DNA from 4 places in the Dactylosporangium sp. NPDC005572 genome. Region 1 is predicted to be linked to each of the others. Evidence: riboswitches for the same ligand, from Rfam matches in the RefSeq annotation. Region 1 holds a riboswitch; each other region holds the start of a gene.
What was found. A riboswitch is a leader RNA that binds a small molecule or an ion and turns the genes downstream of it on or off. The one in region 1 is predicted to bind cyclic di-AMP.

Region 1 (7,425 bases):
GTGCGGTTGAGCGCCGGCAGCTGGAGCCGGATGATCGTCGCCTCGACGTAGCGCGGGTCGGGGTCGCCGTCGAGCCGCAGCGGCTCGACCGCCAGCTCGGTGACCAGGGCGCTCGCGGCCAGGTCGACGCAGGCCTCGCGGACCTGCTCGATCCAGACCGCGCCGCCGCCGGACGCCGACGAGGCGCCCCCGGCCTCGGCGATCGCGGCGCGCAGCGACTGGTACGTGGGGTGGGCATACGTCTCGGCGCCGACCGCGTCGAACATCGGGCCGGCCAGCACCGGCTGCTGGAGCGCGAGCTTGAGGGCCTCCCGCTCGACGAGCGCCTCGGCGCTGTCGGGGGCGAGGATGCGCCGCTGCGGCGGGACGACCGGGTCGACGACGCCCTTGGCCGCCGAGTTGACCGCGCGCTGCACCGTCTCCAGCTCCATGCCGAGGTCGCCGGAGAGCTTCCGGGCATACTCCGGGCGTAACGTCCGGTCCTTGATCTTGGCCACCAGCGGGGCGGTCGCCTTCAGCGCGCCGACCCGCCCCTCGGCCAGGTCGAGGTCGAAGCGCTGGATGACCGAGCGCAGCGCGAAGTCGAGCAGCGGCTGCCGGTCGGCGACCAGGTCGCGGACCGCCGCGTCGCCCTTGGCCAGGCGCAGCTCGCACGGGTCCATGTTGTCGGGGCCGACCGCGATGAACGTCTGGGCCACGAACCGCTGGTCGTCCTCGAACGCGCGCAGCGCCGCCTTCTGCCCGGCGGCGTCGCCGTCGAACGTGAAGATGATCTCGCCACCGTAGCCGTCGGCGTCCATGAGCAGCCGGCGCAGCACGGAGATGTGGTCGGTGCCGAACGCGGTCCCGCAGGTGGCGACGGCGACCGGCACCCCGGCGAGGTGGCAGGCCATCACGTCGGTGTAGCCCTCGACGATGACGACCCGGCTCTGCTTGGCGATCTCCCGCTTCGCGTGGTCGATCCCATACAGCACGTGCGATTTCTTGTACAGCGGGGTCTCGGGCGTGTTGAGATACTTCGGCCCGTCGTCGTCGTCGAACAGCTTCCGCGCGCCGAAGCCGATGACCTCGCCCGAGATGTCCTTGATCGGCCACAGCAGCCGCCGGCGGAACCGGTCGATCAGGCTGCCGGAGCGCGCCTCGCGGGACAGCCCGGCGCTGGTCAGCTCGGCCGCCGTGTAGCCCTTCTGGCGCAGGTGCCGGGTCAGCGGGTCCCACCCCTCGGGGGCGAACCCGCAGCCGTAGCGCTCGGCCGCCTCCCGGGTGAACCCGCGCGCGGCGAGGAACTCCCGGGCGGCGCGGGCGCCGGGCGTGCCGAGCTGCTCGGCGTAGAACCGGGCGGCCTCGCCGTGCGCGGCGATGAGCCGCTGCTTCTGCCCGGTCTGGCGGATCGGCGCCGCGCCCGCCTCGACATAGCGCAGCTGGAGGCCGGCCCGCCCGGCGAGCCGCTCGACCGCCTCCACGAACGAGAGGTGGTCGTGGTCCATGAGGAACTTGATCGCGTCGCCGCCGGCGCCGCAGCCGTGACAGAAATACACGTTCCGGGCGGGTGAGACGTTGAACGAGGCGGTCTTCTCGTCATGGAACGGGCACAGCCCCTTGAGGTTGCCGCCGCCGGCCGACTTCAGGGTGACGTGCTCGGAGATGACGTCGGCGATCGCCGTGCGCTCACGCACCAGGGCGATGTCCTCGTCCTTGATCTTGCCGGCCATTCGCCACCTCCCCGGATCCGACGGGATACATCCTGCCTCGCGGCACCGACAATTTACGACTCACGGGTCAGCGGCGAGCCGCCGCCCCGTGCGAAGCTGCGCGGGTGACCAAGCTGCGCGACGACCGTCTGGCCTGGCTGGCGGCCGAGCAGCGGCTGCGCCGCCGCAGCCGGGGCCGTGGCCCGCTCGGCTGGCTGGTGGTCGTCGCCACACTCGGCGCCTGGCTGATCTTCACCTCCCGCGGCCGCGGCGCACGCCGGATGGCCCGCTACTCGGTCGCCGTCGACCACGTCACCGGCTTCCTGAACGACGAGGAGCGCGCGAGGCTGCGCGACGGCCGGGAGCTGCCCGGGTGGTTCCTCTTCGAGGTCGGGCGGGCCGAGCGCCGCGTGCGCCGGGGCCGCCCGCTGCCGGCGGGCCGGGAGACCCGCCGGGAGCGCCGCCGGCGGCTGGCCGGGCGGGCCCTGGTCACCGTCGCCGTGCTGGCCGCGCTGGTCCTGGCACCGACCGCGTGGATACGCGTGGCCTCGGCGGGCCGGATCAGCACGATCGCCGACGCGCCGGGCGCCGACGTCGCGATCGTGTTCGGCGCCCAGGTGGCCCCCGGCGGCGAGCAGCCCATGCCGTTCCTGAAGGGCCGCCTCGACATCGGCGCCGAGCTGCTGCGCTCGGGCAAGGTGAAGGCCCTGCTCATCTCGGGCGACGCCCACGGGGGCAGCGGCGACGAGGTCCGGGTGATGCGGCAGTACCTCATGGGGCAGGGCGTCGACCCGTCCCGCGTGGTCGTCGACCCGTTCGGCCTCGACACCTACGACACCTGCCGCCGCGCCCACGACGTGTACGGCCTCGACCGGGCGCTGCTGGTGAGCCAGGAGCTGCACCTGCACCGCGCGATCACCCTGTGCCGGCGGCTCGGGGTCGACGCCGTCGGGGTGCCGGCGCGCTGCGACGGGTGCCAGCGGGTGACGATCTGGTACAACACGGCCAGAGACGTCGCCGCCGGGCCGAAGGCCGCGTGGGAGGCGTTGCGGCACCGGCCACCGGCGGTACAGTCGCCGCCCGATCCGTCGCTGCGGCTCGCTGTCGGTCCATAGTGGACGATGCCGCCGCGTCGCCCCGACACGCCGAGCTGCGCGCGACACGCACCGGACGGGCGACAAGTGCCGGCGCCACACCGGCCGTTTCCGGTACGGCGGGGCACCCGCACCGGCATACTTGACCGGGTCCCGAACCGAGAGCCGATAGGGGTGCGAGCCGGCTGATGGTCATCGTGTTGCGCAACGCGGACGACGTCCTCGGCTGGGCCGGCCTCCTGGTGGACCCGGCCCTGCACGCCGCGGTGGCCCGGCTGCCCGAGCCGTCCCGCGCCATCGCGGAGCTCCAGCTCGGCTGGTCCGACGGCCCGCGCGGCAACGGGGCGCACGAGCGCTCGGCCCTGACGCTGGTCAGCGCCGACGCCGTGGGTGGTGACCCGCACGACGCGGTGCCCGCGGCGGTCATGATCGAGCTCGTGTACCACTGGGCAGCGATCCGCCGCGACCTCTACGACGGCGACCTGTCCCGCCGCAAGCGCCCGACCGCCTGGAGCGTCTTCGGCGCCCAGCGGGCCGCGCTCGGCGCCGAGGCGCTGCTCGCCCTCGCGTTCGACGTCGCCGGCACCGGCACCCCGGCCCGGGTCGCGCCGGGCCAGTTCCGCGGGCCGGCACACGACCGCGCCGCCCCGGTCGCGGGCAGCACCACGGTCCGCATCCTCGGCGACACCGTCCAGCAGCTCCTGCACGGCCAGCACACCGCACTCGCCCTCGGCGGCGGCCCGACGGCCGGCAGCGACCTGCTCCGCGACTGCCTGAGCTCGGTCGAGCAGCGCGCCGGCGCCGTCTTCGGCTGCGCGTGCGCGCTGGGCGCCCGGGCCGGCGGCGGCACCCTGGCCCAGGTCGACCAGCTGCGCCTGTTCGGCGTGCGGCTCGGCCTGGCCGTCCAGTTCACCGAGGACCTCACCGGCATCTGGGGCGACCCGGCCGAGACGGGCCGCCCGCTCTACGCCGACCTGCGCCGGCGCCGCCGCTCCCTTCCGGTCGCGGCGGCCCTGGCCGCGGGCGCGACCGAGGTCGCGGAGCTGCTGGGGAGCAAGGGCCGGCTCACGGACACCGACCTGGAGCGGGCGGCGAAGGCCATCGAGCAGTCGGGCGCCCGGGCCTGGTGCCGCCAGCAGGCCGACGACCTCCTGGCGCAGGCGCTGCTCGCCCTGGACCTGGCCACCCCGTCGGCTTCGGCGGTGGCCGAGCTGGTGGCCCTGGCCCGCCGGGCCACCCGCCACTCGCCGTAGCCCGCGCCACCCACCGTCGCGAGCGCCCACCGCAAGCGCCTACTACCGCCGCCGCCGCCGCGAGCGCCCGCCGCCGCCCGCCGCAAGCACATGCCGTTCCGATCTTGGAGTTGTGGTCCCGGAAATATCAGATATGAGCGATAAAATCCGGGACCACAACTCCAAGATCGCGCAGGTCTGGCGCCGACGCGGGTCTGGCGAAGGTGCGGTGTGGCGCAGCGCGGTGTGTGGCGCAGGTGTGGTGTGGCGCAGGTGTGGTGTGGTTAGGAGAGGGCCGCCACGATCTGTTCGGCCTTCGCCGCGTGCTTCTGGTAGGCGCCCGGAAAGGCCGACCGCTGGACCGCCTGGGCCGCGGCCGTCACGCTCATGCGCTCCCAGCCCCGCACGCGCGACAGCGCACCGTAGAACAGCATCGCCGAGTGGGCCGGGTCCATGAGCTGTGGCACGGTGCCCCAGCCCTGGCTGGCCCGCTGCTGGAACAGGCCGACCGAGTCGTGGTCGCTCGACAGGCCCTCGTGCGGCAGCCGCAGCGACGACGGCACGGCCTTGCTCGCGACGTTGTACAGGCTGCTCTCCTGCATCGCCGTCGCCACCGCGACGACGAGGGCGCGGCGCGGCATGCCCTGGGCGCGGCCCTGGCGCACGATGGTCGCGGCGTTGTCCATCTGGCGCTGGTCGAGGCCGGCGACCGGCCGTGGCTTGGCCGGCGCGGCGGCGGGCGGCGCAGCGGAGGTCGCCGGGGCCGGCGGTGCGGCCGGCGGGACGGTGGGCACGGAGGTCGGCGGCGCCTCGTAGGCGGCGTACGCCGGCAGTGCCATGAGCTGACTGTCTACAGTGGACGTGCCGGAGCCGGCCGCCAGCAAGGTGACGGACAGCGCGGCGATCGAGGCGGTGCCGGCCCGGACGGCCAGCCCGGGTCGGCGATGGCGTGGATGGAACTGGCGTGGCAGAACTCTCACGGAAACGGTTCCCTCAACAGACGAATGAGCGCAGGAGTCATCGGCACGGCACCGTGGAGCAAGGTGCCGCGCGAAATCGCGAAACAGGAGCCGCTAGGCGGGGCTCACCCGTCTGAGGGGAGGACGGCGCAGGGCCGTCGGAGAAGCATCTGAACGAGCATGCTGACGCACGAGCCTGAACTCCTTCCGAGGCCGCCTACCGGGTTAGCTGACGGGTTCGGGCGGGAGGATTCGCCCTACCACGGGCCGGCTGGGAGGCCGGCGCGCGGATACACCCCAGAACTACCTGGGTCCCCGGCTCGCGAACGGATCGCGACTCGACGGCGCCTGCCCGGCGGCACCAACCCGGCGCCCGTCGACCGGAGCAGACGACCCGACACTACTGGGCGTTATCCGGCCCGGCCAACCGCAGCAACGGGATCCCACCCGGTGCACCCGCATGCTCACCGAACGCGGTCACCCGACCGGTCACCCCGGACGCGTGTCGATGGCCCTTGACCAGGTACATCGCGCGATCGGCGGCGCGCAGGGCCGCTCCGGCGTCGGCAATCGTGGCATCGATCACGGCCACGCCGACGCTGACGCGTACGCGCAGAGCGTGACCTTCGTGACCGATCGGCGCGGACACGGCGCGCTCGACCCGGTCGACGAGCGTGGCGAGGTCGTCGGCGGGGACGTCCCCGGTGAGGATCACGAACTCGTCGCCGCCGAGCCGGGCCACCGTGTCGGTCGGGCGGACCAGCGACACCAGTCGCTGGGCGACCGCGACGAGCACCGCGTCGCCGGCGTCGTGGCCGAACGTGTCGTTGACCACCTTGAAGTCGTCGAGATCGCAGAACAGCAGCGCACCGGTCCCCCCGCCGGCGGCCGCCCGGTGGACCGCGGCGTCCAGGGGCGCGGCGAGCGCCTCGCGGTTCACCAGGCCGGTGAGCGGGTCGCGGGACGCGCGGCGGACCAGGTCGGCCTCGGCCGCCTTCCGGCCGGTGATGTCCTGCACCTGGGCGATCGCGAACGGCGGCGGGCCGGCGACCACGGAGACGGTGGCCGACACCCACACGATCTCGCCGTCGCCGCGCACGCAGCGCAGCTCGTAGTCGTGCATGGCGGCGCCGCCGAACGCGCCGGTCAGGACCGCGCGGCCCTCGTCGACGTCGTCGGGGTGGATGAGGTCGGCGAACCGCATGCTGAGCAGCACGTCCTCGTCCCGCCCGAGGAGCCGGCACAGGGCGGGGTTGACCCGGTTCAGCCGGGTGCGGTCCGGATCACCGGATGCCATCCCGATCATGCACATGCCGGTGCCGGCGCTGTTGAAGGCGAGCCGGAACGCGGCCTCGCTGGCGGCGAGCTGCCGGCGCTCGCGGCGCAGGGCCTCGACCAGGTTGGCGTTGTCGATCGCGATCCCGGCCTGCGCGGCGAGCATCTCCAGCAGCTCGCGCTGGAACGGGCCGGGCCGGCGCCCGTCGGCCGGCAGGTCGACGCCGAGGATGCCGACCAGCTCGCCGCCGGGGGCCCGCAGCGGCGCGAACAGGGCGTCGAGCGGGTGCCAGGCGTCGTCGGCCTCCGGGGCGCCGGGGACCTCCGCGGGCACCCACGACGGGATGGCGTCGCTGAACCGCTCCTGCGGGAGGTACCGCAGCTGCCCCCACCGCTCGGCCCGCTCCAGGTAGCCGTCGAGCTCCTCCGCCGGGTAGCGCACGCCGAGCAGCGTCTCGCGTGCCTCGTCCGACCCGGCGATCGCGACCGCCTCGTACACCTTGTCCGGATGGAGGTAGTTCACCACGGCCACGCCGAACCCGACGCCGTCGACCACGGCATCGACGATGAGCTGGAGCGTCTCGGCGAGCGTGACACCGGTGTTGATGCGTCCCGTGATCCGGTACACGGACCGGATGGCGGCCATCGCCATGTCACGATCTCGCTCCACCGCGCGCCCACCCCGGTCCGGCTGACCTTGCACCAGTACATCGACGCATCAAACGCGACCTGAAGCAAATGTCTCTCGTAGGGTGGAGCCCATGAAGATCACGCTGAACTCCGGCGCCGAGATGCCCGCGCTGGGTTACGGCACCTATCCGCTCAAGGGCCGGGCGGCGACGGATGCGGTACTGCGAGCGCTGGACCTCGGCTATCGCTTGATCGACACCGCCGCGTCGTACGGCAACGAGGACGCGGTCGGCGCCGCGCTGCGCGAGAGCGGCCTGTCCCGCGCCGAAATCTTCGTGACGACCAAGCTGCGGGGCAGCGACCAGGGCCGCGCCGCCACCCGGCCCGCCCTGGAGGCGTCGCTGACCCGCCTCGGCCTCGACTACGTCGACCTGTACCTCATCCACTGGCCAATGCCGGCCGTCGGCAAGTACGTCCAGTCGTACGAGGAGATGGTGCGCCTGCAGCAGGAGGGCCTGATCCGCTCGGTCGGCGTGTCGAACTT
Region 2 (7,425 bases), on a different contig from region 1:
CGTGGTCGACAGCGGCGCCTGGGACGAGTTCGGCGGCCAGGGCAAGTCGGCCTACTTCGACATGATCAGCGCCCGCAACCCGGCCCGCCGCATCGGTACCGCCACCGAGATCGCCGACGGCGTCCTCTTCGCGATGACGAGCCCCTTCCTGACGGGTACCACGCTGCACATCGACGGCGGTGAGCCGCTCACCTGACCGACCCCTCGGTACGCCCGAAGTCGAACACGAACGTGCCGTCCTCGATGCGCTCGACGAGCTCGCCGACGTCACGGGCCTGCGGGACCGCCGTGTCCCAGCCGGTGCTGGCGACGTCCACCAGCAGCACGGGCGCGGGATCACGCCGCAGGTCCAGCACCAGCTGCGTCCGTGATCCATCGCTGCCGATGACGGCAATGCCCGGATGCGCGGCCGTGCGCTCGCCCCACGCCTCCTGGGCGGCGGCCGTCTCGCGCGGCCGGTGCAGCGATACGAAGGTCTCCTCAGAGATCCATCCTCGCCGGTACCACGACGAGCCCTGCAGATAGCTCCGCCACGAGGCCGGCAGCGGAGCGGTGAACTCGTCGTCGGGGATGGGCCCGCGGTACTCCGCCTCCTCGACGATCGCGCCGACGATGTGCGCGTTGAACTCGGCGAGCCGCTCGGCCGGGATCCAGTACTCCAGCACGTCCCGCCCACCGACCTGCTGCACCTGGTACTGCTCCAGGTGGGAGCGCTCGACCTCGAACCGCGTCACGTACCCGACCCCACCGGCGGGCACATTCCACTCCCGCGCGATCCTGGTCGCGTACCACCGGTTCAGTACGGGGTAGAAGATCGGCTGGTCGGCCAGGCGCGGCGGCCACTCCCGCCACCCCGAGGCCGCCACGAGGTCGAGCTCGCCCTGCCCGGTAGGCCGCCAGAGCGTGATGGTGTCGGACACCCCGATCATGATGCCGCACCTACGCTGTCCGCGTGGACGAGTTCTGGGCGCTGCTCGAAGCGTCCGGCCGGTGCGGGCCGGCAGCAGCGCGAGGCCATTCTGCGCGACTTCGTCCAGCACCTCTCGGCCACGCGGGATCCTGTGAACACTCTTCGGCGAGCGCTGGAGGGGCGGTACACAATTGACGGATGGAGTGGGTTCGAGTGTGTGCCTACGCGAACGTCACGGGGTGTCCGCGGCCGGACGAGGCCCTGCGGCATTGACTGCGGGAGCGGGGCATCGACTGGATGCCCATCGCCGCTGAGCAGGTCATGATCGGGCTCTACTGCGGGCCCTGGGGCGGCACGATCGACATCCAGGTCGCGGGCGCCGCGCTGTGGCCGCTCGGGCTGCATCCGGACCAGCCCACGTCGCGGATCGTCGGGCCGCCGCGGCCCAAGTGGTGGCACGCCGAGGCCGACCGGTCCTGGCGGCGTACGCCGGACGAAGCGACCCCGCGGCCCCGTCGGCGGCCGCGTTCGTGACCGGCGCGCCCGGGCTCCTCGGGCGCACCGTGAGCGACCGGCGCGCCGCGGTCGGCCCCGCCCTGCCCGCCCTGCCCCGGGCCGCGCTGCAAGCCGCGCCGCGAGCCCCGCCCTGCCCCGCCCCACGCCGCGCCATGGTCGGCGCCGCGCCGCGCCGGAAGCCCCGCCGTGGTCGGCGCCCCCTCCCCGACCTCGCGCCGCGCCGGGAGCCCCCGCGATCTTGGAGTTGTGGTCCTGGAAATGTCCGATAAAAGCGATAAATCCGGGACCACAAGTCCAAGATCGCGGGGGGCGTGCCGCAGTTGGCGGCGCCGGGCGGCAGGCGTGGGCGGCGTGTTAGCTCTTGCGGGGGTCTCGGCGGGTCTTGGCGTCCGTCAGGCGGCGGCGCAGGTCATCGCGCACGTCCATGACCGCGGCGTGCAGGTCGTCCTCGGTCGACACGGTGACGATCTTGTCCAGGCCTGGCGTCCAGCACTCCAGCGTGACCTTCTGGCCGGGGGACTGGCGGTCCTTCACCGAGATCTCCAGTTCGGTCGCGTCCGCATTGAACGACGCGAGCCGGGCGTCCAGCGGGCCGAACTGCTCGGTGATCCAGTTCCGGTCACCCTGGGTGAAACCTGCGCCCACGCGCAGGCACTGCTCGACGGTGGCGGGGTTCGAGACGCTACTCATGTCGATCGTGTACCCCGGAGCGTGCCGGAAAAAAACCATTTGACGGCCGCGATATGTTCATCCTCCGTGCTTCCGGACGGGTGGGGTCACCCACGCTTCTGGAGGAGCACGTGTCCCTGCGCCGCCCGCCCGCGCTGGCGTTCCTGCTGGTCACCGTCGTGATCGACATGCTCGGTCTCGGCATCGTCGTGCCCGTCGTCCCGAGCCTGATGACCGCCGTCACCGGCGACCCGGTCGCCGCCGCCCACTGGTCGGGGTGGATCGACGCGAGCTTCGGCGTGACCCAGTTCCTGGCCGCGCCGCTGCTCGGCCGGCTCGCCGACCGCTACGGCCGCCGTCCCGTGCTGATCGGCGCGCTCACCCTGCTGGGCCTGGACTACCTCGCCCACGCCCTGGCCGGCGCGCCCGGCCCGATGCTCGTCGCGCATGCCGCCGCGGGAGCCCTCGCCGGTACCACGACCGTCGTCAACGCCTACATCGCCGACGTCACGCCGCCGGCTGAGCGGCCGCGGGCGTTCGGTCTCGTCGGCGCGGCGTTCTCCGTCGGGTTCGTCGCCGGGCCGGTGCTCGGTGGTGTGCTCGGCGCCGTCGACCTGCGGCTGCCGTTCCTGGTCGCGGCCGGGCTGGCCGGGGCCAACGCCCTGTACGGCGCGTTCGTGCTGCCCGAGTCGCGGCCCGGTGACCGGACCACCAGCATCGCCTGGACGGTGGCCAACCCGGTCGGGGCGATCGCCGCGCTGGCCCGCCGGCCCGGGCTCGGGCGCCTCACGGTGTCCCGCCTGCTGTCCGACGTCGCCCGGATGACGAACCAGGTCACCTGGACGTTCGTCGTGATCGCGCGGTTCGGCTGGGACACCGTCAAGGTCGGCGCGGTCCTGGCGGCGAGCGCGCTGCTCGGCGCCCTCTGCTCGGCCACGCTGTCCGGGCCGTACGTGCGGCGACTCGGGGTACGCCGGGCGGCCATCGTCTCAGCATGGGCCGGAGCCGTCAGCCTCGCCGGCTTCGGGCTGGCCGGGCCGGCGTGGATCGTGCCGCTGATGGGGCTCGGCGCGGTGGCTGCCCTGGGCGGCAACGCGGTCCAGACGTGGATCACCTCGGCCACCGACGAGCGCGAGCACGGGACCGTGCAGGGTGCGCTGACCGGCATCGCGGCGCTGGCCGAGGCCGGTGTGCCGGCGGTGGCGACCGCGCTGTTCGCCTGGAGCCTGGCGGTGCCGCTGCCGGGGCTCGTCCTCGTCGCGGCCGGGCTCGTCGCCGCGGCGTCGGCGCTGGTCCTGTGCTCCACATTAAGAGTGTCTTAGGGCGGTACCGCCCGTCGATACCCTCCCGTTACGTTTGGCTGGCCCGATCGGACGTCGCCGCCTCGCCCGAGGCAGCCCGGACGGGCGCCGCCGAGTCGGCGGTCCGGCGCCCGTCCCCCGGGCACCGGCGGCCGAGCCGGGGACCCACCTGGGCGAGCGATCGCCCACGGGGTGAATCCGTGGCGCGACTGGCCGCGGTAGGGCGCCTTCTTCTCGCCCGAACCCGTCAGCTCACCCGGTAGGCGGTCCGGAAGAAGGAATCCGCCGTGTCCAACGGACGAACGCTCCTGCGTGCTCTGCTCGTCGGGATGACGGTGGCGGCGGTCGTGGCGCCCGCGTGCGCCGCCCACGCCGACCCGACAGCGGCCGAGATCCAGGTGCAGATCGACGACGGCAACCGCAAGGTGGAGCTGATCGTCGAGGAGTACAACAAGGTCAACGGCGACCTCGCCGCGACCCAGACGGCGCTGGCCGACCTCGACGCCAAGCTGCGCCCGCTCCAGGCGCAGATGGCCGCGGCCCAGGTCAACGTCGAGCAGGTGGCGGTGTCGGCGTACAAGACGGGCAGCCACCTGCGCACGCTGTCGGTGGTGCTCGGCGCCGGGTCGTCGGAGGGCTTTGTCGACCAGCTCGGCACCCTCCAGCAGATCTCCCACAACCAGCAGATCGAGCTCGACACGTTCACGGCCGCGAAGAAGGCCTACGACGCCGAGCAGCAGCGGCTCAACACCCTCCTCGCCACCCAGCAGACCCAGAAGGGCGAGCTGGAGACGCGGCGCAAGCAGATCGAGGCGGACATCGCCCGGCTCGACGCGCTGCAGGACAAGGTGAACGCGGAGGAGGCCGCGAAGAAGAAGGCCGCCAGTACCCCGACCACCACCAACCCCGGCCCGCCCCCCGCGGTGTCCGGCCAGGCGGGCAAGGCGGTCTCCTACGCCTGGGCGCAACTGGGCAAGAAGTACGTCTGGGGTGCCGCCGGCCCGAACACGTTCGACTGTTCCGGCCTGACGATGATGGCCTGGAAGGCCGCCGGAGTCACCCTGCCGCACAATGCGGCCCAGCAGTGGGGCAAGGTCAAGCACATCAGCCGCAGCCAGCTGGCCCCCGGCGACCTGGTCTTCTACAACGGCCTGGGCCACGTGGGCATCTACATCGGCAACAACCAGATCATCCACGCCCCGAACAGCCGCACGGTGGTGAAGGTCGCCCCGATCGACGTCGACCCGCTCTACGGCTACGGCCGCCCGGGCTGATCGACGCCGCCTCGTGGGCCGGTCCGCCCCCTCGACGGACCGGCCCACGCGGTTGTCAGTGTCCTTCGCATGCCCGTCATCCTTCCCGCCGGCGGCGGTCGACGGATGGGCTCGCCTACCCGATCCCCCTGAGTAGGCGTACTCAGGGGGATCGGCATGGGCGGCAACGATCAGTATCTGGCGATGTAGAGGCGCTGCCCGGCCGGCCGGAAGCCGGCCCGCTCGTAGACCCGCCACGAGTCGTCGCCGCCGGCCTCCAGCCAGGCCACCTCGACGCCGGCTTCGAACAGCCGCCCGGCGATCTCCGCGGTGATCGCCCCGGCCAGACCCCGACGGCGGTGGGCCGCGCCGACCGCGATGCCGCCGACCTCGCAGATCCCGTCGCTGGGCACGACCGTGCCGCCGCCACCGGCGTACCGGCCGTCGGTGGTGCGGGCGCCCACGAACACCCCGCCGCGCAGGCTGACGCGGCGCTGCCGGTCGATGTCCGCGGGCCCGGCGTCGCCGGGCGAACCGAACGCCTCGTTCTGGACCGCGATCATGCCGGCGATCTCACCGTCGGTCTCCGGGACGAACAGCTCGAAGCCCGCCGGAACGGGCTGCGCGACGAGCGTTGCCGGCATGCAGGTGAGGTACTCGTTGCGGGCCTCCACGGCGAACCCGGCGTCGAGCAGCAGTTGCTCGAGCTCCGGGGCGCAACTGGTGACGTACTCCAGCCGCGGCGGCCGACCGGCGAAGGCCGTGACCAGGTCGGCGACGTCGGCCGCGGTGATCTCGGCGCCGGGAACCGGCGTCGCGTAGTTGATGTGCGGACTGTCGGTCCCGTGGTCCAGCCCGAGCACGAACGGGCCGGACTCGACGGCGTTCAGGCGGGTGCACAGGTTGGCGACAACGGCGCGCTGAATGCGCAGATCCATGGTGAGATGACCCTTTCGAGGGCTCGGAAGAAAAGGCGAAGCGAGGGCAGATGTCAGCGGCAGAGGCCGCTGGGGACCGCCGGGATCACAGGCTTCACTCTTTCGAGCACTCGGGGATCGCGCGCCTCATGCGCGGATCGCGCTGCGACTCTATCAGGCCGCCGCGGTGCGGAAGGTGTTGCGGTACGTCGTCGGGGAGACGCCGATCGTCTCGCTCATGTGGAGGCGCAGCGACGCGGCCGTGCCGAAGCCGGACTCGGCCGCCACGCGGTCGACCGGGAGGTCCGTCGTCTCCAGGAGGCGGCGGGCGTGCTCGACGCGCTGGCGGATCAGCCACTGGCCCGGGGTCAGGCCCACCTCGTCGCGGAAGCGGCGGGAGAACGTGCGCACGCTCATCCGGGCGTGCGCGGCCAGCTCGGCCAGGCTGATCGGGCGACCAAGCCGGCCCAGCGCCCACTCGCGGGTCGCCGACGTCGTCGCGGCGGAGGCCTCGGGGACCGGGCGTTCGATGTACTGCGCCTGGCCGCCCTCCCGCCACGGCGGCACGACGCACAGGCGGGCGACCCGGTTTGCGGCGGCGCTGCCGTGGTCGCGGCGGAGCAGGTGGAGGCAGACGTCGACGCCCGACGCGACCCCGGCCGACGTCAGGATCTCGCCGTCGTCGACGAACAGCACACCGGCGTCGACGACGACGTCCGGGAACGTGCGCTGGAAGTGCTCGGCGTCGTTCCAGTGCATCGTCGCCCGGCGGCCGTCGAGCAGGCCGGCCGAGGCGAGCACGTACGCCGCCGAGCAGATCGAGACGATCCGCGCCCCCGGACGCACCCGGCGCAGCGCCGCCTCGATCCCGTCGGGCAGCCAGTCGCGCGGACCCTCCGGCCCGCACACGAACGGCGGCAGCACCAGCGTGTCGGCGGTGTCGATCACCTCGGCGCCGTGCCGGACGGTCACCGCGAAGTCGGCGCTCGTCGCCACCGGCCGGCCGTCGAGGCTGCAGGTCATGACCTCGTACAGCGGGGCGCCGTCCGGATCCGCGGCGGTGCCGAAGATGCGGGCCGGGATGCTCAGCTCGAACGGATAGACGCCGTCGAGGGCCAGGACCACCACGCGATGAGGCATGGCCAGATCTTTGCACATCTTGGCGATCTGGCCACTCGATGATCGGGATCCCGATCGGCAGGGTTGAGGCACACCAATCCGAAAGGCACTCCACATGCGCGCAATCGATCAGGTCACGTTCGGCGGCCCCGAGGTACTCCAGTTGGTCGAGGCCGACAAGCCCGAGCCCGGACCCGGCGAGGTGCTCGTCCGCGTCCACGCGGCCGGCGTGAACCCGACGGACTACTGGCACCGCGCCGGCGGCGGGTTGCTCGGCCGGCCGGTGCGGCTCGGCTGGGACGTCTCCGGCGTCGTCGAAGCGGTGGGCGTCGGCGTCGCCGTGCACCGGCCCGGCGACGCGGTGTTCGGCATGCCCCGCCTGCCCCACGAGGCCGGCGGTTACGCGGAGTACCTCACCGCGCCCGCCCGCCACCTCGCGCCCAAGCCGGCCACCCTGTCCCACGTGGAGGCCGCCGGCCTGGGCCTGGCCGGCCTCACCGCATGGCAGGCGCTGGTCGACCTCGCCGACGTCCAGCCGGGCCGGCGCGTCCTGGTGCATGCCGCCGCCGGAGGCGTGGGTCATCTGGCGGTACAGCTGGCCAAGGCGAAGGGCGCATACGTCATCGGCACCGCCCGCGCGGCCAACCACGAGTTCCTCCGCGGGCTGGGCGCCGACGAACTGGTCGACCACACCACGGCCGACTTCGCCGCCGAACTGTCCGATGTGGACATCGTCGTCG
Region 3 (7,425 bases), on a different contig from region 1:
GAACGCGACGTGCCGGGCATCGGGATGCAGACCGGCGGCGTCGAGCACGTCGCGGAGCCGGGCGCCGGTCCAGCGGGCGGTGGAGATGGCGGCGGAGCGCCACGGGGTCTGGCCGGGGATGTCCCGCACGGCCATGAGTTCGGCGCGGCGGTTGCCGGCGCAGAGCAGGGTGGCGGTGACGGTGTGCTGCTCGAACCGGTTGCGCAGGTCGGTGAGGGACAGCTGCAGTGGATGGTCGACCAGGCCGTCGACGGCGAGGTGCCAGGTGGCGGGGTCGAGGACCGGGATCGCGCCGTGGTTGCGGCTGTAGAAGGTGTCGAGCGGGGTGATGGGCTGCCCGGCGACGGCGGCGGGTGCCGGTTCGGCGTTGTACGGCTCGAGGCTGTGCACGAGCATGTCGTCGCGTTTGTTCCAGGCGCCCATCCGCGCAGCGTATGCCCGCCAGGTGAGCGCCGGGTCCGGGTTGGGTCACGCCCCGGCGGTCGCCGGGGGTGATCCTGGCCGGGCGAGGGGGCGGCCGGGGGGTCAGGAGTGTGCGGCAGCGCCGATGTGGCTCAGCAGGGTCCGGACCGCGCCTGCCGGTGGGGTCCGGCCACCGGTCCAGACGGCGCGCAGGTCGCGGTGCAGCGTCAGCCCGGTCACGGCGATCCGGCGCAGCCGTCCGGCGCGCACGTCGTCGCCGACGGCGAGGAGGCTGATCACCGCCGGTCCGGCGCCGGCCAGGACGGCGGCGCGCACGGCGGCGGTGGTCGACAGTTCCAGCACGGCGGGTGCCTGCCGGACGTGGTCGCCGAGGACCGTGCGCAGCGCGGCGCTCAGCGACTCCCGGGTGCCGGATCCCGGCTCGCGGGAGACGAGCGGGGTGCCGGCCAGCTCCGCCGGGTCGATCCCGGCGGGGCGGCGGCCCCAGTGGTGCTCCGGCGCAGCGACGAGGACCAGTTCGTCGTGGGCGACGATCCGGCTGCGCAGGCCACGGGGCGGGTGCGGGCCTTCGACGAAGCCGAGGTCGGCGCGGCCGGCAGCGACCTGCTCCAGGACGTGTTCGCTGTTGGTGGCCTCGAGGACGACCTCGACCGGGACGACGCCGCGGCGCCGGGCGTCGGCGTGCAGGGTCACCAGCCAGCCCGGCAGGAGCTGCTCGGCGACCGTCAGGCTCGCGCTGACCCGGACCCGGGCGCGGGTGTCGTCGCGTAACGCCGCCAGGCCCGCGTCGACCTCGGCCGCGACGTGCAGCAGCCGGTCGGCCCACTGCGCGACCACGACCCCGGCCGGAGTGAGCTCGGTCCCCCGGGTGGTGCGGGTCGCCAGCCGGACCCCGGTCTGCGCTTCGAGGGCGACCATCCGGGCGGACACCGCCTGCTGGGTCAGGCCGACCTCGCGGGCCGCGGCGCTCAGACTGCCCGTGCGGGCCACCGCCAGCAGCACCTCCAGCGACCCGAGTTCCGGCATCCGCGCACTCAATCCCACAAGCAACCATGGTAACGAGCCACAAACCCGGGTTGTGACTCCACAACGGCAACCCGGCTACCCGCCGGCGCGAGCGGATCCGATCGTGGGGGTGTGAGGACCTCGACGCTGCCCCAACCGGCCGGTCTCCGGCCCGCCGACCCACGCCGGGACCCAGGCACCCTGGACGGGCCGGCGCACCGGCTCGCCCGGTTCGGGGTGCTGACCGACCTGGCGCACCCCCGCGACCTGCTGGCGAACCTGACCCCGAACTGGTACGCGTCGATCATGGGCACCGGCATCGTGGCCACCGCCGCCGCGTCGTTGCCCCTGCACCTGCCCGGCCTGCGCACGTTCGCCGTCGTCGTGTGGGCGTGCGCCGCGCTGCTGCTCGTCGGGCTCACCGCCGCCACGGTGGCGCACTGGCGGCGCCACCCCGCCACGGCCCGCGGCCACCACGCCGACCCGGTCATGGCGCACTTCTACGGCGCGCCGCCGATGGCGATGCTCACCGTCGGCGCCGGCACCCTCCTGCTCGGCCGGGACCTGATCGGCGTCGGCGCCGCGGTCGCCGCCGACTGGGTGCTGTGGCTCGCCGGGACCGCCGCCGGGCTCGCCACCGCCGCGTGGGTGCCGTACCTGCAGTTCACCCGCCACCACGACGTCGATGCGCGCAGCGCGTTCGGGGGCTGGCTGATGCCGGTCGTGCCGCCGATGGTGTCGGCGTCGACCGGCGCGCTGCTCGTGCCGTACACCCCGGCCGGGCAGCCCCGAACGACCCTGATCCTGCTCTGTTACGCCATGTTCGGGCTCAGCCTCATCGCCTCGCTGATCATCATCACCGTCATCTGGAACCGCCTCGCCCAGCACAGGACCGGACCCGCCCGGATGGTGCCCACCCTGTGGATCGTCCTCGGCCCGCTCGGTCAGTCGATCACCGCCGCGAACCTGCTCGGTGGTGTCGCCGACCAGGCCCTCCCCGGCCCCTACGCACACGCCCTGCAGCTGTTCGGCGTCGTGTACGGGGTGCCGGTCTGGGGCTTCGCACTGCTCTGGGCAGGCATCGCCGCCGCCGTCACCATCAAGACCGCCCGCGAACACCTGCCCTTCTCGCTGACCTGGTGGTCGTTCACCTTCCCCATCGGCACCGTCGTCACCGGCACCTCAGGACTCGCCCTGCACACCGGCGCCGCCCTGTTCCGAGTGGCCGCCGTCATCGGCTACGCCGTCCTGCTCACCGCCTGGGCCGTCGTCGCGGCCCGCACCGTCCGCGGCAGCCTCCGCGGGACGCTGTTCGCCCCGCCGGCAGCCCCGGCGGTGGCTCGGCCGGCCTCGGCCTGACGAGTCGTGAAGCCGACGACGCGGGAGCGCGTCGACTGCGGTTCTTTCCAGGTAGCGGGCCTTGGCAGGGCCGGTGGCCCTGCGTAACGTCTTGGGTCGCCTGACCCGGTTCGTGCTCACAACAGGTGGCGCCGGGACGGGCCCGCTGAGTCGTGCACGCACGAGCCGGGGACCCACCGCAAGTCTGGGGTGAATCCGCGGGCCGACGGCCCGTGGTAGGGCGACCTTCGCGCCCGAATCCGTCAGCTAACCCGGTAGGCGGACGCGTAAGGAGACATGCCTGTGCACAGCCGGCTCAACCCCCACCGCAGCAGCCCTCGCCAGCCGCGCACTCGCGCGGCCGCACGCCGATCGGTAACGGCAGGACGCTAGTGCGGATCGCTGCGATGCGGCGGGCGACCACACCGCCGCGCGTTTGCTGGACAACCGCTCGCCATCAGCGCTGACGCCATGTGTCATCACGCGCCCCGCACGCTGCGGCGTGGCGGCGTGCGCTGCCCTGAACGTGATCAGGCACCTGGCGGTGCCGCCGCGTGCCGACGGTGAACCGCGCCCTTGCCCAGCATGTTCGGGCCGTCCGCGCGCGCCGACGACCGATCGATCGCCCCGGTCGAAGCCCTGGAGAGTCGCAATGAACCTTGTACCTGTACGACGTCGGCAGGCCCGGCACTCGGCGCCCGCGCGTCATCCGAGAGCGGCCGTGATCTCCTGTGCGCTGCTTGCCGCGGCCGCCTCGGTCGGCATCGTGCTCAGTCAGCTCGGCGATCCGCCGTCCGCTCGCAGCGCCTCGGCCGGTGCAGCGCCGGCGGAGCAGTCGGTGGCCGGGCACGGTGCGGACCAGCACCTCACTGATGCGCCAGCGCAGTCGACGGTGCCGGCCCCGTCGACGAAGGTCCTCGAGTACCAGTTCCAGTTGCAGCCCAACTACTACTACTGCGGGCCGGCCGCCACCCGGATCGCGCTCACGGCGGCCGGCCATGCCGTCAGCCAGGGCCAGGCCGCTGACCTGCTGGGCACCACCACCAGCGGGACGAACTCGGCCTTCGACGTCAGCCGGGCGCTCAACAGCGTGCTCGGCAACGGCCAGACGGTGTACCGGACCAGGGAGATCCCGGCCTACCCGGCGACGTCGGCGCAGGCGGCCCAACTGCAGGCGGACGTGGTGAACACCATCGGCGGCGGGCGGGCCGTCGTCGCCAACATCGCCGGGCATCTCACCGACAACGCGGGTGTCGTCCACTCCTACGAAGGTGGGCACTACCTCACCCTCGTCGGATACCAGGACGGCGGCAAGACGGTGAAGATCGCCGATCCGGCCAACCCCAGGGGCGACGGCACCTACTGGGTGAGCATCCCCAAGCTGGCCGACTGGATCTCCCAGCGTGGTTACTCGTACTGATCGCCGGCGTGGTCGGCGGTCGGCAACCGTGCACGATCGTGGTGGCGCGACCTCGTGGGTCCAGCCATGGCGTCCAGCGTGCTGGTCGTCGTCACGATGTGGGCCGGCCAGGGTGGCCTGTACGAGCTGGGCGGCCTGACCGCCGGCGGCACATCGATCGGTCGGCTGGCCGGTCTGGTCTCGGCCGACCTTTGCTCATCCAGGTCCCGCTGATGGCCCGGGTGCCGGTATTCGAACGCCCCTACGGCCAGGACCGGGACGGTGGTCATCGCCCTACCTCGGGATCAGGCCCGCTGGCGCATGTTGCCGCTCAACCCGAGCTGCGCCGACTTGGCCCGCTCGTACTCCGACTCGGTCAGCACGCCACGCTGCCGCAGATCGGCGAGCTTGGCCAGCTCGTCCGCCGAGCTCGGGGCGCTCGGGGCGCCGGCGGCCTCGCGCACATACTGCCGCATCTGCGCCTCCTGCTGCCGGGCCCGCGCGGCGGTCCGCTCGTTCATCGACCGGCCCCGCGCAATTATGTACGTCAACGCCCCGATCCACGGCAGGACGATGAGGAAGACTGTCCAGGCGGCCTTCGCCCAGCCCGAGGTCGAGGGATCCCGGAACAGATCCGTCAGGATCACGACCATCAACCAGATCCAGGCGAACAACAACATGAACCACACGGTTGCCAGCAGAATCTCGCCGAACGACATGGTTATCGCCTACCTTCCGACCCTTTCAGGGTCGTACACCCCATGCACATGCCCATCCCCCGCCCCGGGTGAGTCGCTACCGAACAACGTCGATGTCACGGGCGCGCGGGTTTGGCGATCCGCTGTGCGGCGGAACCGGGCCGTGAGCCGTCGCCGCCGTGAGCGTTCAGTCCAGCGTGGTGAGGAAGGCAGCGACCGCGAATCCCAGCGCCGTCAGCAGCGCGATCCGGCGACCGCCCCGGCTGAAGGCCTCAGGCATCATCGAGTCGGCGAGCATCGTCAGCACAGAGCCGGCGGCGAGCGCCTGCACGTAGCGTCCGTCCACGTTGGAAAGGTGCGACGCGAGGGCGTAGCCGAGGGCGCCGGCCAGCCCTGAGCAGACGACGATGGCCGCCCAGAGTCGACAGATCCAGGCGGCGGAGTGGGTCCTGCGCAGGTCAGCGGTCGCCGAGAGGCTCTCGGGTACGTTCGATACGAGCACGGCCACGAGGAAGCCGATGCTGACGGTCCCACCGACGGCCACGCCAACACCGAGAACGATGGACTCCGGGACACCGTCGAGCAGTGCTCCGAGGGCGATCGACTGGCCCGCTCCGGCCCCGGTCGCCGATCGACGTTCCAACACGCTGTGCAGACCGTAGAAGACCAGGGCGCCGATGCCGAAGTTGACCCAGACCAGCCAGTCGGCGACGCGGCCAGTGGGTATGAGCTCATAGGCCAGCGCGGCCACCAGCGCCCCGGCGCCGAAACCCATGACGTCGCCCACGACCGTTGGCGGCACCCTGACCATCAGTGCGAAAACGGCCCCGATCAGCAACGGCGCGGCGGCGAGCATTGCCCACGCCCCAGCCCCGATCATGAGCTGAGCCTAATGCCGCAATTGGACCGTCCCGACCTCAAAGGCGCGACCTATGACGGGCGTTCATGCGGGTGATCAGCCACACCCCTGCAGCGCCTGAACGACCCTTCTGGACATCCCTGCCGCGATCGGCGGACGAGAGGACCGTCGACGGCGTGAGGGCACCACACCCGTCACGGCCGTCGGCGGTCCGCCGTTCACCCGGTTACCGATACACGCCGTTCGCTCATCACGCGGGTGTCAGATGCAGGACCTGGATGGCGTCGCGCAGGCGCTGCTCCGCCTCCATGCTCAGCGAACTGCGGAGCAGCTTGCCACCGAACTGGTACGGCGCCATCTCCGCCACGACCTTGTCGACGGTAACCTGGTCGACGAGCAGGAACAGTGCCGCGGAGCCGGGCTGCATCGCCGCGCCGACATCTTTCATGAACTTGTCGTCGACCCCGACGTCGGTGGCCTTTCCAGCGATCGCGCCGGCGCCCGCACCGACTGCCATGCCGAGGAAGGGCGCGAAGAACAGCAGTCCGATGAGGCCACCCCACAAGGCCCCACCGGCGGCTCCGACAGCGGTCGCGCTGGCCCCCTGATGCAGCCGGATCTTGCCGTCGGGACCAACGTCCACCACAGCGGCGTCGCGCACGGTGATGAGTCCCTGCCGCTGCAGGTCGATGATCTTCTCCCTGGCGGCGTTTGCCGTGGTCAGGTCGCGGTATCCGATTGCTATCAGATCGCTCATGATGCGTCCTCTCAGATTGCCGGTTGCATCGGCCCCGTCCTTCGGTACCGATGCAACGGTCATCACTTCGTCGCCGAACCGCCTCGCTCGGGAGGAGTGACGATCGTTGTATCGGGTGTCCCGCCGGCCACCCGCGCCGGCGTCGCCTGCGTTCTCCGCTCCTCGTCCACGGGTCGGTGCTCGATGTTGATATCGAAGAGCATCGCGTCACTTGCTCCGTGCGACGGGGAGATCCGGTGACCGCGCATCATTACGGCAAGGAGTTCACCGCCGTCGCCGGGCCGCCGGTGTCCTTCTCGGGTGACTACCACACCCACGACGCTGCGCCCGGCCCCGCGCCGTCTGACACCGCGTGAACCGGTCTGCCCGCACTGCGGACCGGTGACGTGGTGGCGCTCGACGCGGCGACGGATCGGACAGCCGGGCGTGACGCTGGGGCGACGGGGTAGGTGGTCGCCGTGGTCGCGTGGTTGGATCGTTACCAGCGCCGGCACGCCTGGCTGGGATTCCCGCTGGCAGTGGTCTACAAGTTCGTCGACGACCGTGGTCCGTATCTCGCGGCGATGGTGACCTATTACGGCTTCATCTCGCTGTTCCCGCTGACATTGCTGTTCCTCACTGCGCTGGGCTTCTTCCTGGAGGCCAACCCTGCCCTGCACCAGCAACTGGTGCAGACGGCGGTGGGGGATCTGCCGGTCATCGGGCCGGAGTTGGAGCGCAACGTCAGCGGGTTGCGCGGCAGCGGCACGCGTCTGGTGCTCAGCATCCTCGGCGCCCTGTACGGCGGACTGGGCGCGATGCAGGCCGCGCAGGCCGGGTTCAATCACATCTACGGCATCTCGCGCAACGAACAGCCCAATCCGATCCGGTCCCGGCTGCGCAGCCTCGGGCTGCTGCTGATGCTCGGCGGCGCGGTGCTGCTGTCGGCGGCGGCGACGACGTTCCT
Region 4 (7,425 bases), on a different contig from region 1:
TGTGCTGGCCCGCGCCGCGGCGGCCGACCCGTTCCCGGCCCGCCTCGTCGACGGTGACGACCTGGATCGGTTGGTCGCCTCCGCGCGGCCCATCACCGACGCAACCGCGGTCGACTCCCCGGCACCACCGTCCGATCTGTTCTAGCTACCGTCCAGTCATCGGGATTCTCCTTAGGGATCGTTCAGGTTCCGCATACAGTCTCGGAATGCTTGAGTTCGAGGTTGTTCCCGCCGAGCGCCGCCCGGCCGAGGAGCGCGCGGCGCTGCTGGCCGATCCCGGGTTCGGCCGCGTCTTCACCGACCACATGGTCACCATCCGGTATGCGGAGTCCAAGGGCTGGTATGACGCCCGCCTGGTGCCCTTCGGGCCGCTGGCGCTGTCGCCGGCCACCGCGGCGCTGCACTACGGCCAGGAGATCTTCGAGGGCCTGAAGGCGTACGCGATGCCGGAAGGTGGGGTCGCGCTCTTCCGCCCCGACGCCAACGCTCGCCGCCTCAACACCACCGCGGTGCGCATGGCGATGCCCGAGCTGCCCGAGGAGCTGTTCCTGCGGGCCGTGTGGACGCTCGTCGAGGCCGACCGGGAGTGGGTGCCGGCGAAGCCCGGCCAGAGCCTGTACCTCCGCCCGTTCATGCTCGCCACCGACCCGTTCCTCGGGGTGCGGCCGTCGTCGGAGTACCTGTTCGCGGTGATCGCCTCGCCCGCCGGATCGTACTTCGCGGGCGGCGCCAAGCCGGTCACGGTGTGGGTGTCGAAGGACCTCACGCGGGCGGCCCCGGGCGGCACGGGCGCCGTGAAGACGGCCGCCAACTACGCCGCGAGCCTGCTGGCCCAGGCCCAGGCCCAGGAGGCCGGCTGCGACCAGGTCGTGTTCCTCGACGCGGTCGAGCACCGCTGGATCGAGGAGTCGGGCAGCATGAACGTCTTCTTCGTGTACGACGACGCGATCGTGACCCCGCCGCTCAACGGCTCGATTCTGCCCGGGGTGACCCGCGACTCGGTGCTGCGCCTGGCCGAGCACCTGGGCTACACGGTGGCCGAGCGTCCGTACTCGTTCGACGAGTGGCGCCGCGACGCCGAGAACGGCACCCTGCGCGAGACGTTCGCCAGCGGCACGGGCGTGGTGATCACGTCGATCGGCGCGGCCCGCACGCAGGACGGCGCGTTCACGATCGCCGACGGCAACGAGGGCCCGGTGACGACGGCCATCCGCGACGCCATCGTGGGCATCCAGCGCGGCCTGCGCCCCGACCCGTTCGGCTGGTCGGCCCGCCGCCCCTGACCACGTTCTGCACCGACATCGGCAGCCGGGCCACGGTTGCCTGATCGGCAGCCGTGGCCCGGATCTTCACCGCGCTGCCTACCGTTTGGCGGGGATGACGTCCTCCAGGTGCCGGCCGTTGACCGCGGCGCGGCGGCCGGCGTCAACCTCGCGCTTCCAGGTGCGGACGTAGTTGGAGGCGGTGAGCCGCTCGACGTCGTCGAGGTCGAGCAGGTCGCCGACGAACGTCGTCAGCTGCACCACGTCGCGCTGGTCGCCGGGCGGGATGTGCTCGTGCAGCAGCTGGTGCACCTGGCTGCGCAGCGATCCGTCCCGGACGATGGGCGGCGGGTTGAGCGTCGGCTCCTCGGCGATCTCGGTGATCTCGGCGACGGCCGACCGGCTGCGCGGCTTGCGCTGCGGCGGCAGGATGCCTTCGATCTCGGTCCGCAGCTCTCCGAGGGGCGAGACGCTGGGCGGCGCCGAGACCGGGATGACCGTCGCGGCCTCGGGCAGTGCGAGCTGCTCCTCGGTGTCGATGATCTCGGGCTCCGGAGGCGCGATCTCCCGCTCCCGGCCCGGGGGCTGCTCCACGACGCCGTTGGCGGCCAGCCGGGCCGGTGCCAGGTCGGCGGCGATGAGCGCGGTGAGCCCGTCGTAGTCGGCGCCGTTGGCGAGCCGCAGTGCGATCTCGTCGAGGTCGTAGACGGCGACGGCGATGTCGGCTGTCGTCGGGTCGACGGCTGAGCGGATCTTGCGGTGCAGCACCTTGGCGATGGCCGCCGTGCGCTGCTCCTTGCGCTTCTCGGCCCGGGCCGCGGCGAGGGAGGTGTAGAGGCCGAGCTTCGTGTCGGCCTTGGCGAGGTTCTTGGCGCGCAGGGTCATCCACGGGTGGCGGATCCAGTGGCCGACCACCTCGTACGCGGGTGTGGTCGGTGGCAGGTCGCCCTTGGCCCGCAGCCGGTCGCGGCGCTGGTTCTCGGTGTGCATGAGCCACACGAGGTACCCCAGGGCGGACATTCCGGCGAAGAACCCGGCGAGCAGCTTGTCGTCGTGGGCCATCCAGTTGAACGCGACCGCGAACGCGGCGATGAGCGCCGACAGGAACCGCGACGCGGTCGCCCGCTCGCCCAGCCGGCGCCGTACGTCGGCGTTGGCGAGCACCACGATGCCGCCCAGTTCGAGCGCGGCGACGGCCGGGATGGCCCAGATCAGCGGGATGCCGAGGGCCTGGACCGCGCCGGTCACCTGCCCGGCCAGTGCGACCAGCAGAACCACGACGTAGAACAGCTGGCGCATGTAGGAGGTGCGTCGAACGGTCTTTTGCAGGTCGGCGTCGTGTTGGCCAATGCCCGGCGTCGTCACCGGTTTCTCCCGTCATCCGCTGCGGGCAGCGGGTATCCCCGTGCCGCGAGGAACTCGGCCAGCGCGAGGTCCACGGAGCTCTGCACCGTGGTGTTGTGATCGATGACGAACCGCTGCAGCATCTGCTCGATCTCGACCCGCACCCGGGTGTTGAGCTGCACGCGCTCGAAGCGCGGCCGCTGCGGCGGCATCGCCACCGTCTTCTCTGTCGCGTCCAAGTGGATCTCTCCCGCTAGCCGTTTGCTAGCGGGGACGCTAGCAAAGCAACCGTCGATGGCCGAATCAGACACGCCGACCCTGGGGATGACCCCGGTCTCGGGGTCTGCTCGGGGTCGCTCCCTGATGTGCGGCAGATACGCTCAGCCATACCGTCCTTGCATGACCTTTCTCGAAGCGGTACCGGGACCCCTGCTGGGCCTCGCGCTCGGCCTGGTCATGCTCCTCGACGCGATCCCGCTCATCGGCATCCTCGTGCCGGCGGACGTCGCGATCCTCACCACGTCGGGCTCGGTCGACCCGTTCACCAGCCTCGGCTGGGTCGTCGCCGGGTGCCTCGCCGGCTGGTCGATCACCTTCTTCGCCGGGCGGTATCTCGGCGAGCGGTTACGCCGCGGCCGCTTCGGCGCGTGGGTCGGCGCCGAGCGGTGGGCCACCGCCGACCGGGTCGTCCGCGAGGGCGGCAGCCGGATCCTGGTGACCGCGCCATTCCTGCCGTTCGTCAACACGCTCGTCCCGCTCGCCGCGGGCGGCCTCCGGATGCCCTACGGGCGCTTCCTGCGCACCGCCGCGATCGGTTCGGTGCTCTGGGGCGGGCTGTACGTCGGCCTGGGCACGCTCGCCGAGCAGGTCGCCGGCGTGCTGCCGACCGGCAACCTCACGATGGTGGTCACTGTCGCCCTAGGGCTGACCTTCGGCTGGATCGCCTTGCTGGGCACCCGCAAGCTGGCTACCGTCCGTAGTTGAGTGGTAGGCATTCTCGGTCCTGCGCAATCCGGTGACGATTCGGTAATCTGAGCCCGGATTCGCCTGGCGGCGCCCCTCGGTGCCAGTGGATCCGCCGCCGAATCGGTTTCGACCGAGCCGGGGACCCACCGATTTCTGGGGTGAATCCGCATTCGCGGTAGGGCCACTGTTCCGTCCCGAACCCGTCAGCTAACTCGGTAGGCGGTGCGCGGAGGGACAGAAAGTGATCAATATGCGACGCCGGGCGGCACTCCTGCTGGCTGCGGTGCTCGTCACGGTGGGTGCGTGGGCCACGCCCGCGTCGGCCGCACCGGGCGATCCGACCGCGCCGCCGGACGAGGGCAGCGCCAACATGACGCTGGGCGAAAAGCTCGAGCAGGCCAACCGCGAGTTCCTCGACGCCCAGGCGATCCTGGAGACGTCGAAGAAGAAGCAGGCCGAGCTCGCCGAGCAGATGGCCGCCATGCAGCGCGAGATGGCGCCGGTGCAGGCGTCGGTCAATCTCATCGCCGCCGCCTCGTACCGCACGGGCGGCATCCGGATCACGTCGGCGCTCATCACCACCGACTCCCCCGAGCAGTTCATGGACCGGGCGGTGCTGGTGAACACCATCGCGCGGTACAACGACCGCCAGATCGCCCGCCTCAACAAGCTGCAGGCCGACCTCGCCGCCGCCAAGAAGGCGAGCGACGAGGAGGTCGCCAAGCAGCAGGCCCAGACCGACATCATGGGCAAGAAGAAGAAGGACGCCGAGACCGCCCTGACGAAACTGGGCAACGGCAGGGCCGACGGCTACGTGAACGCCAACTCACCGCTCGCCAACCCGGCCCCGCGCAACGCCGACGGCTCGTGGCCCGCCGAAAAATGCATCATCGACGACCCCACGACGACCAAGGGCTGCATCACCCCGCGCATGATCCACGCGGTGAAGGAAGCGCACGAAGCGGGATTCAAGCGATACTATTCCTGCTTCCGCCCGTCGGGCCCGTACGAACACCCGAAAGGCCGAGCCTGCGACTTCGCCGCCCAATCCAGCGGCTTCGGCGGCGTGGCCAGCGGCGGCGACCGAACCTACGGCAACAACTTGGCGGCCTTCTTCGTCAAGAACGCGAGCGCGCTGGGCGTGCTCTACGTGATCTGGTTCCGCCAGGTATGGACCCCGGCCGCCGGCTGGCACGCGTACAGCGGCGGCAACGGCGACCCGTCCAGCGACCATACGAATCACGTCCATCTGAGCGTAATTTGATGCTTTTCTGACTCGGGTCCGCGCAACGCACGACCGTCGCTCCCGCCAGACAACGCTCTTCTCGGCGCGACATTCGTCCCGCCGAGAAGACGCTGCCATCGCCGTCGTGCCAAGAACCCGCGGGCGGTCGCCCGCGCGGAAGGCCCGCGTGCCTGAGGACCCGCTCGGTCACGGAGCAGACGCGCCCAAACGGCGATCACGCGCCTGGCGTTCCATGATCGTGGGAAGCATTTGGCTGCTATGGCGACCACGAGTTTCCCTTGATCATGGGTGCGCAGCCGGCAGCCGTCGCGGGTGATCGGGCGATTCGCGGCCTGCAGCGCGGCGACGGATGGTGCGGCGTCGCGGTGGGTGGTGGTGGCGCGGTGTGGCCACGGGTGGCGGGCCGCCGGGTGGGTGCTCCCCGGGCGGTCCGCCTCGATCTTGGGTGCGGTGTAGTGGGCGTCACGGTCGTAAAGCGAACGTTCATTCTTGACGACCTCGGCTCGGGGTCGCATGCTCAAAGTGAACGAACGAACGTTCTTTTTAGGGAGACTTCCGATGGCCCAGCAGCACAGCGCAAGCCGGTCGCCGTGGCCCCGTGTCGGGGCGATCGTGCTCCTGCTCACCGCACTGCTCAGTCTCATCATGATCGCGTTCGCGTGGCCGGCCACCCGGTCGACCGTGCACGACATTCCGCTCGCCGTCGCCGGGCCGCCGCAGGCCACCGGGCAGGTCAAGCAGCAGCTCGAAGCCAAGCGGCCCGGGGCGTTCGACCTGGTCGCCGTCGACAGCACGCAGGAGGCCGAGCGGCTGATCCGGGAGCGGGAGGTGTACGGCGCGATCGACCTCACCAGCGGCAAGCCGCAGCTGATCATCGCCTCGGCCGCCAGCCCGGCCGTCGCGCAGGCGCTGCAGCAGGTCGCGGCGGGGCTTGACCAGTCCGCCACCGCCGTCACCGTGCGCGACCTCGTGCCGCTGCCGGCCGACGACCCGCGCGGGGCCGGGCTCGCCGCCGGTGCGCTGCCGCTCGTGCTCGGCGGGATCGTCGCGGCGGGGCTGCTCACCAACCTCGTCGTGGGCGTCGCCCGGCGGGTGGCCGGCGCGCTCGCCTTCGCGATCACGGGCGGTCTGGCGCTCGTGGGGATCCTGCAGTACTGGCTGGGCTCTCTCGGCGGCGACTACTGGGCCAACAGCGGTGTGGTGGCCCTGTCCATCGGCGCGACCGCGCTCACGCTGCTCGGGCTGGAGTCGCTGCTCGGCACGGCCGGGCTCGGCATCGGCGCCGGCGTGATGATGCTGCTCGGCAACCCGCTGTCCGGCCTGGCCAGCGCGCCGGAGATGCTGCCGTCGGGGTGGGGCGTGCTGGGGCAGTACCTGCCGCCGGGCGCCGCCGGCACCCTCCTGCGCAGCAGCGCCTTCTTCGATGGCAACGCCGCCACCCGGCCCGTCCTCGTCCTCACCGCCTGGGCCGTGCTCGGCCTGCTCCTGGTGGGCGTGTCGGTCCTGCGCGGCCGTCGGTCCGCCCCGGTCGAGGCGCTGGAGCCCGTCGCCGCGTGACGGTCGGCAATCCATGAGGCCCCGGCGGGTGAGCAACCCGCCGGGGCCTCACAGCCGGTTGCCAAGGAAGCCGGACCCTGGTGCCAGGCAGCGCCGGAATCGTTGCTGGCGAGCGGTTCCCGGAGCGGGCCGCCCGACAGCAAGGAGCGAACGCCATGAGCCGCAGCACCGACCAGTCTCCCGCCCCGGTCTGGGCCACCCCGGCCGAACCGGCCGCGCCGGCCACCGAGTCGATGCCGGGCCAGAACGGCGCCGCGGCGCCGACCTATGGCGCCCACGCGATGCCGGCCCAGAGCGGCGACGTGATGCCGGCTCACGGAGGCGACGTGATGCCGGCCTACGCAGGCGAGGCCCTGCCGTACGACGCGGGAATCGCCGCGTACGGCGCCCAACCACAGGCGACCCCGAGCGGCGGCGCGCCGTGGGCGGGTGGCGGCGGAGCGGCGCCGCCGTACCAGGCCGGTCCCGCGGGGACGCCGTACCCGCTCGGGCCCGCGGCCGCGCCGAAGAAGCACTCCAAGGTCAAGGCCGCCATCGTCGGCGTCGTGGCGGCGCTCGTGATCGGCGGCGGCGGGTTCGCGGTCATCCAGGCCGCCGGCGACAGCGGCTCCACCACGCAACAGCAGGCCGGCCCCGGCGGTCAGGGCGGCCCCGGCGGCATGAACGGCGTTCCGCAGGACGGCCAGGGCGGACCCGGCGGCATGGGCGGCGGGTTCGGCGGCGGCGTGAACGGGGCCCTGTACGGGGACTTCGTCTCGTCCGACGGCAACGGCGGGTACACGACGAAGCGCCTCCAGAGCGGCACCGTCACCGCCGTCAGCGACACCTCCATCACCGCCAAGAGCGCCGACGGCCACAGCACCACGTTCGTCGTGAAGGACAGCGCGGCCGTGGCCGACGTCGCGGCCGGCGACACCGTGACCATCGTCGGGACCGTCGACGGGGACACCGTCACGGCGACGTCCATCGTCGAGACCGGGCAGTGATCTGCGCCGCAAAGCCGAAGGACCGATATCCACCGGGTCGTTGCTTGTACGAACATAATAGTTG

Region 2: another riboswitch for cyclic di-AMP. It lies ahead of ABZS66_RS30830 (NlpC/P60 family protein); the one in region 1 lies ahead of ABZS66_RS28835 (hypothetical protein).
Region 3: another riboswitch for cyclic di-AMP. It lies ahead of ABZS66_RS16620 (C39 family peptidase); the one in region 1 lies ahead of ABZS66_RS28835 (hypothetical protein).
Region 4: another riboswitch for cyclic di-AMP. It lies ahead of ABZS66_RS38820 (hypothetical protein); the one in region 1 lies ahead of ABZS66_RS28835 (hypothetical protein).

Annotation. Positions count from the first base shown of each region.
Region 1 covers NZ_JBEXCY010000068.1:18,277-25,701, reverse strand. Annotated here, with positions in the region: gene dnaG (DNA primase) at 1-1,712, opposite strand, end outside; gene ABZS66_RS28845 (ElyC/SanA/YdcF family protein) at 1,817-2,806, shown strand; gene ABZS66_RS28840 (polyprenyl synthetase family protein) at 2,974-4,038, shown strand; gene ABZS66_RS28835 (hypothetical protein) at 4,302-4,997, opposite strand; cyclic di-AMP (ydaO/yuaA leader) riboswitch at 5,176-5,330, opposite strand; gene ABZS66_RS28830 (diguanylate cyclase) at 5,377-6,921, opposite strand; gene ABZS66_RS28825 (aldo/keto reductase) at 7,013-7,425, shown strand, end outside.
Region 2 covers NZ_JBEXCY010000076.1:31,529-38,953, forward strand. Annotated here, with positions in the region: gene ABZS66_RS30805 (SDR family oxidoreductase) at 1-196, shown strand, start outside; partial or broken gene ABZS66_RS30810 (ADP-ribosylation/crystallin J1) at 600-920, opposite strand; gene ABZS66_RS30815 (hypothetical protein) at 1,208-1,444, shown strand; gene ABZS66_RS30820 (HPF/RaiA family ribosome-associated protein) at 1,781-2,116, opposite strand; gene ABZS66_RS30825 (MFS transporter) at 2,227-3,417, shown strand; cyclic di-AMP (ydaO/yuaA leader) riboswitch at 3,530-3,678, shown strand; gene ABZS66_RS30830 (NlpC/P60 family protein) at 3,684-4,670, shown strand; gene ABZS66_RS30835 (GNAT family N-acetyltransferase) at 4,841-5,587, opposite strand; gene ABZS66_RS30840 (helix-turn-helix domain-containing protein) at 5,741-6,706, opposite strand; gene ABZS66_RS30845 (NADP-dependent oxidoreductase) at 6,801-7,425, shown strand, end outside.
Region 3 covers NZ_JBEXCY010000028.1:2,892-10,316, forward strand. Annotated here, with positions in the region: gene ABZS66_RS16605 (sulfite oxidase) at 1-423, opposite strand, end outside; gene ABZS66_RS16610 (LysR family transcriptional regulator) at 526-1,449, opposite strand; gene ABZS66_RS16615 (TDT family transporter) at 1,561-2,787, shown strand; cyclic di-AMP (ydaO/yuaA leader) riboswitch at 2,921-3,063, shown strand; gene ABZS66_RS16620 (C39 family peptidase) at 3,488-4,186, shown strand; gene ABZS66_RS16625 (hypothetical protein) at 4,253-4,399, shown strand; gene ABZS66_RS16630 (SHOCT domain-containing protein) at 4,471-4,884, opposite strand; gene ABZS66_RS16635 (hypothetical protein) at 5,051-5,743, opposite strand; gene ABZS66_RS16640 (DUF1269 domain-containing protein) at 5,973-6,479, opposite strand; gene ABZS66_RS16645 (glycosyl hydrolase family 65 protein) at 6,530-6,835, shown strand; gene ABZS66_RS16650 (YhjD/YihY/BrkB family envelope integrity protein) at 6,938-7,425, shown strand, end outside.
Region 4 covers NZ_JBEXCY010000116.1:2,179-9,603, forward strand. Annotated here, with positions in the region: gene ABZS66_RS38795 (fused MFS/spermidine synthase) at 1-145, shown strand, start outside; gene ABZS66_RS38800 (branched-chain amino acid aminotransferase) at 207-1,283, shown strand; gene ABZS66_RS38805 (hypothetical protein) at 1,362-2,561, opposite strand; gene ABZS66_RS38810 (hypothetical protein) at 2,624-2,824, opposite strand; gene ABZS66_RS38815 (VTT domain-containing protein) at 3,006-3,590, shown strand; cyclic di-AMP (ydaO/yuaA leader) riboswitch at 3,676-3,809, shown strand; gene ABZS66_RS38820 (hypothetical protein) at 3,823-4,836, shown strand; gene ABZS66_RS38825 (hypothetical protein) at 5,377-6,375, shown strand; gene ABZS66_RS38830 (hypothetical protein) at 6,531-7,361, shown strand.